Halorhodospira halophila SL1: one gene and its partner. The protein of the gene in region 2 binds, or shares a complex with, the protein of the main gene of each other region. Links are inferred from orthologs where the notes say so. Each region holds a gene or a part of one and is shown on either strand. Other genes may lie near its edges.

What was found.
Region 1: the proteins of uvrA (region 2) and mfd are in contact, whole or in part, in a crystal structure (PDB 4DFC), measured with the Escherichia coli proteins. The link is inferred for Halorhodospira halophila SL1 from one-to-one orthologs.

The regions. Positions count from the first base shown.
Region 1 is NC_008789.1:1,362,804-1,368,044, reverse strand. What follows is about bases 1,134-5,241. They hold mfd (transcription-repair coupling factor), read right to left. Parts: upstream 4,844-5,241; coding sequence 1,334-4,843; downstream 1,134-1,333. Other genes in these bases: HHAL_RS06385 (carbon-nitrogen hydrolase), read right to left, coding at 5,209-5,241; HHAL_RS06390 (DUF4870 family protein), read right to left, coding at 4,782-5,168; HHAL_RS06400 (peptidoglycan binding protein CsiV), read right to left, coding at 1,134-1,337. In the rest of the region: HHAL_RS06405 (S-methyl-5'-thioinosine phosphorylase), read left to right, coding at 1-452; more of HHAL_RS06400, read right to left, coding at 531-1,133. UniProt on the Escherichia coli protein: Couples transcription and DNA repair by recognizing RNA polymerase (RNAP) stalled at DNA lesions. Mediates ATP-dependent release of RNAP and its truncated transcript from the DNA, and recruitment of nucleotide excision repair machinery to the damaged site.
Region 2 is NC_008789.1:2,392,533-2,398,191, reverse strand. What follows is about bases 1,101-4,491. They hold uvrA (excinuclease ABC subunit UvrA), read left to right. Parts: upstream 1,101-1,453; coding sequence 1,454-4,291; downstream 4,292-4,491. Other genes in these bases: HHAL_RS11025 (hypothetical protein), read right to left, coding at 4,321-4,491; ssb (single-stranded DNA-binding protein), read right to left, coding at 1,101-1,230. Also shown: HHAL_RS11040 (heavy metal translocating P-type ATPase), read left to right, coding at 1-648; more of ssb, read right to left, coding at 748-1,100; more of HHAL_RS11025, read right to left, coding at 4,492-4,839; HHAL_RS11020 (hypothetical protein), read left to right, coding at 5,024-5,485; HHAL_RS11015 (class I SAM-dependent methyltransferase), read left to right, coding at 5,577-5,659. UniProt on the Escherichia coli protein: The UvrABC repair system catalyzes the recognition and processing of DNA lesions. UvrA is an ATPase and a DNA-binding protein. A damage recognition complex composed of 2 UvrA and 2 UvrB subunits scans DNA for abnormalities.

The DNA of each region.
Region 1 (5,241 bases), 1.0 Mb from region 2 along the record:
CGCCGCGCCGGATCGCCATCCCGGACCAGATCATCGATTACACCCACTCGCGCATCTCGACGTTCCACGATCAGGATCTGGAGCACGTCACCCACATCGACTTTACCTATCCCTACGACGCCACGGTGCGGGAGTGGCTGCTCTGTGCTGCCCGCGACGCCGGTATCGACGCGGTGGACGGGGGGACCTACGGCGCGACCCAGGGCCCGCGCCTGGAGACCGCTGCGGAGATTCGCCGGATGCGGCAGGACGGCTGCGACCTGGTGGGGATGACCGGGATGCCGGAGGCAGCGTTGGCCCGCGAGGCCGAGTTGCGCTACGCCCACTGTGCCGTAGTGGCCAACTGGGCGGCTGGCATGGGGGATGGCGAAGAACTCTCCATGGACGAGATCCGCGAGCACCTGATCCACGGCATGGAGGCGGTGCGGAAGATGATCGCCTCACTGAGCTAGGCGGGGCGCCCAGCCCCGCTTCTCCCGGCGCCACCCGCCGACGCGGCCTCAGATCGGTGCCCCGAAACCGGGTGCACCTCAGTCCTCCGGAGGGCGGTCGGCGGGGTGGATAACCATCAGGACACCGAGGGCCGGATGGTCCAGATAGTGCAGCTCGCCGCTGCGCATCCGGCGGTGTTCGCTCATGCGGTGGAGGGGGGCCCGGATCTGCTCCGCGGAATCAATCTCGCGCCCTACCGCCCGCCAGTGCAGGCGGAGGTCCACCACTGCATGCAGAAACCGCTCGCGGTAGATGCGGATCAACCCGAAGGCCGCAGGCTGGTAACGCGGATCGCGGAACTCCTGTCCGCTGGCCTCGGCCTCGGTGGGCGGGGTCCAGTGATAGGGCACCGGCACCGCTACGGCGCGGTCCCGACCGAAACCGGGCTGCAGCCAGGCCAGGTGGTACAGGGGCTGGTAGGCGTCGGAGCGCGTCAGCTCCCCCCAGTGGGCGGTCAGGCGCCGGCGTTCCGTGGGCAGGCAATGGAGTCGGGCCTCTTCCGCGTCCAGATCATCGGTATCGATCTCCGCCGCTGCCGGGTCGTCTTCGATGCCCAGTTCCTGGCGGTTGGCGTGGTCGTCCCCGCATCCAGCCGGGATCTGCCAGAGCGGATAATGCGGCAGGTCGGCACGCGTCGGCCACCGCTCGGCGTGGCGCCCCCCCTGTTCCCACTGTCGAAAGACGATGACCTCAACCTCGTACCACTCCTCGGCCTCGGAGGCCTGAGCCGGCACCGCAGCGCTTCCACCCTCGCCGCCGATCCAAAGCAGCAGGATCGCGCTGAGCACCGCCGTCGCAGGGGAGGTCCGCCGTGGTCTGTGCTTGCCGGGGTCGGGGTGGCTCATCCCGCTACCTCCTCGCTGGCGTGGAGTCTCTCCAGAAGCCGCTCCATCGCCTCGAATCGGGCCGTCTCGTCGCTCAGGTCATCGCTGAGGTGCAGCCGCTGCTGATTGTCCAGGCGGTACTTGCCCGGTTCCTGCTGGACCATCTGCACCAGGCGCCCGGGATCGATCTGCGGCTGCGGGCCGAAGTGGATCGTGCCGCCGGAGGGGCCCGCCTCGACCTTGCGGATGCCCAGCGCCTCGGCCCGGAGTTTGAGAGAGGCCGTGCGGAAGAGGTTGCGCGCCGCATCGGGCAGCAGCCCGAAGCGGTCGATCATCTCGATCTGCAGCTCCTCGAGCTCGGCATCACTGCGGGCGCTACTGATCCGTTTGTACTGAACCAGGCGGGTATGTACGTCCGGCAGGTAATCCGCCGGGAGCAGCGCGGACAGGCGCAGATCGACCTCCACGCCGGTGTCGAGCTCGGCTTCCGGAGCGGGGTCCCGCCCGGCCTTGAGGTCTTTGACTGCCCGTTCCAGCAGCTGGCTGTAGAGCGTGAACCCGACCTCCTGGATCTGCCCGCTCTGTTCATCACCGAGCAGCTCGCCGGCGCCGCGGATCTCCAGGTCGTGGGAGGCGAGGGCAAATCCAACGCCCAGATCCTCGAGCTGCGAGATGGCCTCCAGCCGTTTAAGCGCGTCGGCGGTCATTGCGTTCGGCGGCGGCGCGAGTAGATAGGCATAGGCGCGATGGTGGGAGCGCCCCACGCGACCGCGGAGCTGGTGCAACTGGGCCAGCCCGAATCGGTCCGCCCGGTGGATGATGATGGTGTTGGCCGTGGGGATGTCGATCCCCGACTCGATGATTGTCGTGCAGACCAGGATATCGAAGCGCTGGTGGTAGAAGTCGAGCATCACCTGCTCGAGCTCCCGTTCGCGCATCTGGCCGTGGGCGACGCCAATGCGTGCCTCCGGCATCAGGTCCCGCAGCTGATTGGCAGTCCGCTCGATGGACTTCACGTCGTTGTAGAGGAAGTAGACCTGCCCGCCGCGCTGGAGCTCCCGCTGACACGCCTCACGGATGAGACCATCGCTCCACTCTTGAACGAAGGTCTTCACCGCCAGGCGGCGTTCCGGGGGGGTGGCGATGACGGACAGATCCCGGATCCCCGCCATGGACATGTTCAGGGTGCGCGGTATCGGCGTGGCGGTGAGGGTCAGGACATCGACCTCGGCGCGCAGTCGCTTAAGCCGTTCCTTCTGCCGGACCCCGAACCGCTGCTCCTCATCGATGATGACCAGGCCCAGGTTCTTGAACTGGACCTCACTGCCGAGCAGCTTGTGGGTGCCGATGACCACGTCGGCCTCGCCGCTGGCAATCCGTGCCAGCGTCTTCTCGTTGCCCTTCTTGCCGGTAAAGCGCGACAGCGACTCGATCCGCACCGGCCAGTCAGCGAAGCGGTCGGCGAAGTTCTGATAGTGCTGCTGGGCCAGCAGGGTCGTCGGCACCAGCATGGCCACCTGTCGCCCCGCTTGAACGCCGGCGAAGGCCGCGCGCATGGCGACCTCAGTCTTGCCGAAGCCGACATCGCCGCAGACCACCCGGTCCATGGGCTGGTCGGAGCGCAGGTCATCGAGGACGGCCTGGATGGCGGCCTGTTGGTCCGGGGTCTCCTCAAAGGGGAAGGCGGACGCAAAGGCTTCGTAGGCCTCGTCATCGAACAGGCAGGCATCGCCGGCCCGGGCCTGACGCCGCGCGTAAAGATCGAGCAATTCGGCGGCGACATCGCGGGCGCGCTTGGCCGCATGGCGGCGCGCCTTGTCCCACTGATCACTGCCCAGGCGGTGTTGAGGAGCCTCGTCGGCGTCGGCGCCGGTGTAGCGGGAGATGCGATCCAGAGCCGAGACCGGCACGTACAGTTTGTCACCGCCGGCGTACTCCAGGGTGAGGAACTCGGTGGTGACATCCCCCACGCTGAGGCTCTGCAGGCCGACATAGCGGCCCACCCCGTGGTCCTCGTGGACGACCGGGGCGCCCTCGTGCAGATCGGAGAGGTCGCGGATGACCGCTGCCGGGTCCGTCGAGGCGCTCGAGCGGCGTCGCCGGCTCTGTCGAGCGCGTTCGCCGTAGAGTGCGCTCTCCGGGATGATGGCGATGCCGTCGATGCGCGCGCCTGTCTCCAGCGGCGCGACGGTGATGGCCGCCGGCACGTCGCCGTCGAGGAAGTCGCGCCAACCCTGAACCGATCGGGCCTCGATCCCGGACCGGGTCAGTCGTTCCTGCAGCCCCTGCCGACGTCCGGCGCTCTCGGCGGTGAACAGAATCCGCCCCGGGTAGCCGGCGTGGAACTGTTCGAGTCGCTCCAACGGTCGGTCCGCCTGCGGGCGAGCTGCCAGCTCGGGGAGTGCGTCGACGTCGGCGTCGCTCCCGCGCCCCGGCTCGCCGTGTAGGACCACCTGCGGGCGGCGGTTGAGCCCGGCGCGCAGCTCGTCCCCGTCGAGGAAGACGCGTCGCGGAGGCAAGGGCGGGCGATCCATGTCTCCGGTGCGCTGTTCGTAACGGTCCTGGACCTGCTGCCAGAAACCGTCTGCAGTGGCGTCGGTGCCCTCGAGACGGATGGCCAGGGTGCCCTCGGGCAGGTAGTCGAACAGCGTGGCCGTCTCTTCGAAGAACAGCGGCAGGTAGTATTCGATCCCGCCGGGAATGCGGCCCTCGCTGACGGCGCGATAGAGGAAGCTGCGCGCTGGATCGCCCTCGAACTCGGCGCGGAATGCCTGGCGGAAACGGGTGATGCCGCCTTCGTCCGTCGGGAATTCTCGGGCCGGCAGCAGCTCGATGGCATCGACCTGATCCGTGGTGCGCTGAGTCTCCGGGTCGAAGCGGCGCAGGCTCTCCACCTCGTCGTCGAACAGGTCAATGCGATACGGCGTCTCGCCGCCCATGGGGAAGAGGTCGAGCAGGGCGCCGCGCACCGCGAATTCGCCATGCTCGCCTACTTCCGGCACGCACCGATAGCCGGCGGCCTCCAGGCGGCGGCGCATGGGCTCGATCTCCAATCGGTCGCCCGGATGCAGCATCAGCGACCGGCCCTCTAACCAGCCGCGCGGCGGTAAGCGATGCATGAGCGTGGCCGCCGGGACCACCAGCACGCCCCGGGTCATCGCCGGCAGGCGGTAGAGCCCGAGCAGGCGCTCCGAGATGATGTCCTGATGCGGGGAGAAGACATCGTAGGGCAGGGTTTCCCAGTCCGGGAAACCGAGCACCGGCACGTCATCGCCGAGGAAGAAGCCGACCGCCTCCTGCAAGGCGGCGGCCTGCTGCGGCGTCCCGGTAACGGCGATGACTGGGCCGTCGTGCTGCCGGGCGGCCTCGGCGATGGCCAGCGGCTGGGCAGCGCCGAGCAGCCCGGACCAGTCCCGCCGCTCGGCGGGACGTTGGGGGAGGGGCAGGTCGCCGAGCAACACGTCGTTAACCGCTCCGGCTCCAGCCAAACAGCCAGGTCTCAGGGTCCGGGATCGGTTCGCGCGCATTGAGCTGGCGCATCCCGTAAATGCACCGCACGAGCAGCCAGATGGTCAGGAAGACGCCGAGCAGAAAGCCCAGGCCGTAGAGCGGCATGGTGATGATGGCTACCGCGAAGATCAGAAGGCCGATCCAGAAGGTGTTGATCTGGAACTGGTAGTGGCTCTGGACCCACGCGGCGGCGTCACGACGCTGCATATAGGCAACGATGACGCCGATGACCGCCGTCAGGCCGATGAACAGGCTGCCCAGGTGCAGGATGTAGACCGCCCACGGGGCGATGCCGGGGGGCGTATCGTTGGGCGACAGCTGGCTGTTTTCCGTCTCTTGCATCGGTTCGCCTCACACTCGCGGACACCAGAGGCTGTGCATGTTACCAGCCCGCCCCGGCGCCGTCCTCCGCGTG
Region 2 (5,659 bases):
CGCGGCCGGACGCCGATGTACGTGGCCATCGACGGGCGCATCGCCGGGCTGATGGCCGTGGCGGACCCGATCAAGGAGGGGGCCAAGGACGCGGTGGTGGCCCTGCAGGGGATGGGTCTGCGGACGGTGATGCTCACCGGCGACGACCGGGCGACCGCCGAGGCGGTCGCCGCCGAGTTGGCCATCCGCGAGGTCCGCGCCGAGGTGCTGCCTGCCGACAAGGAGACGGCCATCAGCGACCTGCAGGCCGAGGGGCGGCACGTGGCCTTCGTCGGTGACGGCATCAACGACGCCCCGGCGCTGGCCCGGGCCGATGTCGGGGTGGCCGTGGGCACCGGGACGGACGTGGCCATCGAGGCCGGCGACGTGGTGATCATGGCCGGCGACCCGCGCAGCGTGGCGCGGGGCCTGGGACTGGCCCGGCAGACCTTCCGCACCATCCGGCAAAACCTGTTCTGGGCCTTCGTCTACAACGTGACCCTGATGCCGGTGGCTGCGGGTGCCCTGTACCCCTTCTTCGGGGTGCTGCTCTCACCGATGATGGCCGCCGGGGCGATGAGCCTCTCCAGCCTGCTGGTGGTCACCAACAGCCTGCGCCTGCGGCACACGGCCTTGCCGGCGCAGGAGGCGCTGCCGAGTCCGGCCTGATTTGTAGAGGCGGGGCTGGGTTGGGAGCACCCGAAACTCCGAGGCCCGCACTGGGCGGGCCTCGGGGTGGGTCGATCGGCTGTCGCTGAAAAGTCCCGATCAGAATGGGATATCGTCGTCGAAATCCGCCGGGGCTTCCTGCATGCCGCCGCCGCCACTGCCACCACCGGCGTCGCCGGCCGGGGCCTGAGCCGGGCGCTGGTCGCCGCCGCCGCCCATGGGCGCGGCACCGCCCCCACCGCCGCGGCTGTCGAGCATCTGCATCTCGTTGGCGACGATCTCCGTGGTGTACCGGTCCTGGCCGTTCTGGTCCTGCCATTTGCGCGTCTGCAGGCGGCCTTCAATGTAGACCTTGCTGCCCTTGCGCAGGTACTCGCCGGCGATCTCGCCGAGGCGGTTGAACATGACCACGCGATGCCACTCGGTGCGCTCCTGCTGTTCACCGGTCTGACGGTCGCGCCAGGTGTCCGAGGTCGCCAGGGCGACGTTGGCCACCGCGCTGCCCGACGCGGTGTAACGGACCTCGGGGTCCCTCCCCAGGTTGCCGATCAGGATGACCTTGTTGACGCCTCTGCTGGCCATGGCCGTGCTCCTCCGAAAAGTCTTTAGTGAACAGTGGGATGGGGCCGCGTCGCGGCCGGCGAAGCGGGGCGGCCACGCTCCGTGTCTGCCGCCCCACAGCTGGCCTCAATGTAAAGGTTTTGCCGGTCCGGCGAAACCGGCCGCAGCAGCGCCGGCGGCCTGACATGTCGTCCCTGGCGCGGTACCTTAAACGGTTCGCCGGCCACATCGCGTCGAGAGCAGCATGGACCATATCCGCATCCGCGGCGCCCGCACCCACAACCTCGACAACCTGGATATCGACATCCCGCGCAACTGCCTGGTGGTGATCACCGGGCCGTCGGGGTCGGGGAAGTCGTCGCTGGCCTTCGACACCCTCTATGCGGAGGGGCAGCGGCGCTACGTAGAGTCGTTGTCCGCCTACGCGCGGCAGTTCCTGTCGATGATGGACAAGCCCGACGTGGATCACATCGAGGGGCTGTCGCCGGCGATCTCGGTCGAGCAGAAATCGGCGTCCCACAATCCGCGCTCCACGGTGGGCACCGTGACCGAGATCCACGACTACCTGCGCCTGCTCTTCGCCCGGGCCGGCATCCCGTACTGCCCCGAGCACCAGGTCGCCCTGGAGGCGAGCACGGTCTCGGAGATGGTCGATCGCATCCTGGCGGAGCCGGAGGGGAGCAAGATGATGCTGCTCGCCCCGCTGGTCGACGGGAGCCCCGGCGAGCACCGGCGCACCCTGGAGCAGCTGCGGAGCCAGGGGTATCTCCGGGTGCGGATCGACGGCCAGGTGGTGGAACTCGATCCGCTGCCCCAGCTCGACGGCGACAGCGCCCACGATATCGAGGCGGTCATCGACCGCTTTCGGGTCCGCGACGATCTCGCCGGGCGGCTGGCCGACTCCATCGAGACCGCCCTGCGCATCGGCGAGGGGGTGGTGCGGGTCGCCTGGATGGACGAGCCGGAACGCGAGGCGCTGGTCTTCTCCGCGCAGCACGCCTGCCCGGAGTGCGGCCACGCGGTGGAGCCCCTGGAGCCGCGGATGTTCTCGTTCAACAACCCTCAGGGCGCCTGCCCGACCTGCGACGGGCTGGGGACCCAGCACTTCTTCGACCCCGAGCGCGTAGTCAGCCGGCCGCAGCTGACGCCGGCCGAGGGGGCGATTCGTGGCTGGGACCGGCGCAACCTCTACTACTTCGCCATTCTGCAGGGGCTGGCGGCGCACTACGGGTTCAGTCTGGAGACCCCGTGGGCCGATCTGCCGGAGTCCACGCGACACTGCATCCTCTACGGCTCCGGCGATGAGGAGATCGTCTTCCACTACCCCGGCCGCAATGGCCACACGGAGCGCGTTCATCCCTTCGAGGGCGTGATCCCCAACCTGGAGCGGCGTTTCCGGGAGGCCGAGTCCGCCACCGTCCGCGACGAGCTGGGTCGCTTCATGGCCCAGCGCACCTGCCCGGAGTGCCAGGGCGGTCGACTGAATCAGCGCGCCCGCAACGTGCGGGTGGAGGGCGTCGCCCTGCCGGATATCGCCGCGCTACCCATCTACGTCGCCCGGGAGCGGGTGCGGGCCCTGGAGCCGGATGGGGCCCGCGGGGAGATCGCCCGGCCGATCCTCGAGGAGATCCGGCAGCGCCTGGGCTTCCTGGAGGATGTGGGGCTGGGTTACCTGACCCTGGACCGGGCGGCGGAGACCCTCTCAGGCGGCGAGGCGCAACGCATCCGCCTGGCCAGTCAGATCGGCGCTGGCTTGGTGGGGGTGCTCTACGTCCTCGACGAACCCTCCATCGGGCTGCACCCCCGGGACCACGATCGGTTGCTCGACACCCTGCGTCGGCTGCGGGATCTGGGCAACAGCGTCATCGTCGTCGAGCACGAGCCGGACGCCATGCGCGCCGCCGACCACATCATCGACATGGGGCCGGGCGCCGGGATCCACGGTGGCACGGTGGTGGCCGCCGGTACCCCGCAGGCGGTGGCCGAGCACCCGGATTCGGTCACCGGGGCGTTCCTCAGCGGCCGGCGCACCATTGCGCTGCCGCAGCGCCGGCGTCCTCCGGAGGACGAGCGCTGGGTGCGGATGACCGGCGCCCGCGGCCACAACCTGCAGGACGTGACCGCCGAGATCCCCGTGGGCTTAATGACCTGTGTCACCGGGGTCTCTGGCTCCGGTAAGTCCACGCTGATCAACGACACCCTCTACCGCAGCGCCGCCCGCGACCTCAATGGCGCCCAGACCAGCCCCGCGGAGCACGATCGCGTCCACGGTCTCGAGCACTTCGAGAAGGTGGTGGACATCGATCAGAGCCCCATCGGCCGCACGCCGCGCTCCAATCCGGCGACCTACACCGGGGTGTTCGGCCCGGTGCGCGAACTCTTCGCCGCCACGCCCGAGGCGCGCGCCCGGGGCTACAAGCCGGGGCGTTTCTCCTTCAACGTGCAGGGTGGGCGCTGCGAGGCGTGCCAGGGCGAGGGCGTGGTCCGCGTGGAGATGCACCTGCTGCCGGATCTCTACGTCGCCTGCGACAGCTGCCACGGCACTCGCTTCAACCGCGAGACCCTGGAGATCCGCTACCGCGGCTACACCATCCACGAGGTCCTGGAGATGACCGTGGACCAGGCCTACGAATTCTTCGAAGCGGTCCCCGCCATCCGCCGCAAGCTCGAGACCCTGCGCGAGGTCGGCCTGGGCTATCTGCGCCTGGGGCAGAGTGCGACGACCCTCTCCGGTGGTGAGGCGCAGCGCGTCAAGCTGGCCCGGGAGCTCTCGCGGCGCGAGCACGGGCGCAACCTCTATATCCTGGATGAGCCCACCACCGGGCTGCACTTTGCCGACGTGGAGCAGCTGCTCGCGGTGCTGCAGCGCCTGTGCGACCACGGCAACACCGTGGTGGTGGTGGAACACGACCTGGACATCATGCGCTGCGCGGACTGGATCATCGATCTGGGGCCGGAGGGCGGCGACGGCGGCGGGCAGATCCTCGCCGCTGGCCCGCCGGAGCACGTGGCCGAGAGTGCGGCCTCTTACACCGCCGCGTATCTAAGCCAGGCCCTCGGCACGGGGCCGGTCGCCGGATAGGCCAGTGCGTACCCCGGCGGCCCCGGGTGTTACCCGCCCGCGAGCCCCAGCGTCACCAGCAGCTGCCGATTGCCGGGGTCCGTGTCCACCTCGGTGACGCGGACCCGCTTGAACATCCCGGTGGGCAGGGATTCCGCCCAGCCCTGCTGATCGATCCAATGATCGACGCGCACCCGGGCCCGGTTGCCGATGATCTCCATCTCGGGCATGCGTCCCAGCGCCCGCAGGACGAAGGGGGCGGCGAAGAAGGGGGAGGTGCGCTCCAGGTGCAGCTCCACGGAGGGGCCGGCGGTACCGGGCGGCGGTGCCACCGCGATGAAGGTCACCGAGAAGGGGATCCACACCCCTTTCTTCTTCTCGCCGCTGACCACGATGCGCCCGCCTTCGCTGATGCGCAGCGTCAGGTGGCGCAGGCTGGGGTCGTTGGCCCCGGTCACCGTTCGTGCCATGGCCCGTTCCGGAATGGGCACGCAGACGCTGCGCTGGCGCAGGCGCTCGGCGATGCGTGAACCGGTCCGGATCAGCTCCTCGGGTAACAGGCGTTCCATCCTTGCTCCTCGTGGCTCAGGCGGGCCGCAGGCGGGCTCGATCCTGCGGGGCCCGATCAGTATGCCACCGGGGCGTGCCGGGGGCGGAACCGGTCGCGCCGGGTGCGCGCAGCCCCTCGCAGGTGCCATCCTGAGCGATACTGTACCGAAGAGCGGTATCCGTCAGCCTGGAGGGAGAAGCTTGATGCTGCGCATTCGCCGTTCCGCTCCGGCCCTGATCCTGGTGCTGGCCCTGGCGTTGGTGGCCGCTGGCTGCGAGCGCAGCGGGCCCAGTCCCACGGAGTCGGAGGTCCGTGACCTGCTGTTCGAGGACGAGACCGAGTTCTACCTCGGGGACGTCAAGGTTTTTGAGTTAGTGGACTTCGAGCTCGTTTCTACCCACGAGCGCGATGATGGCTCCTATCTGATCCGCGTGCGCAAGGAAGTGGCGATCACCGAGGAGGGGGTGGAACTCCTGCGTGACCCGGGCGCCTTCGGCGAGCGCGCCTTCAGCAGCGATACCCCGCTGGACAGCCTGGAGATGGTGTTCACGCTGTGGGGGTTTGCCCTGCGCCAGGCGGGGCAGGTGGAGCCCGGCAGCACCATGGAGCACAAGGATGAGCTGGAGCTGGTGCGCACCGATCAGGGCGAGTGGCGGATCTGGTAGGATCCCGCGCGATGCGAGCGGTGGCCCGGCAACCGGCGGGCCGCCCGCCGATGGAAGCCAGCCCCTGACCCGTGAGGTCCGCATGCCCGGCATCCGCAGCGCTGTTTACGACGCCCTGATCCTTCGCCTCACCGCCCGCTGGTACGCCGAGGTGCTCGAGCGGCTGCCCGAGGG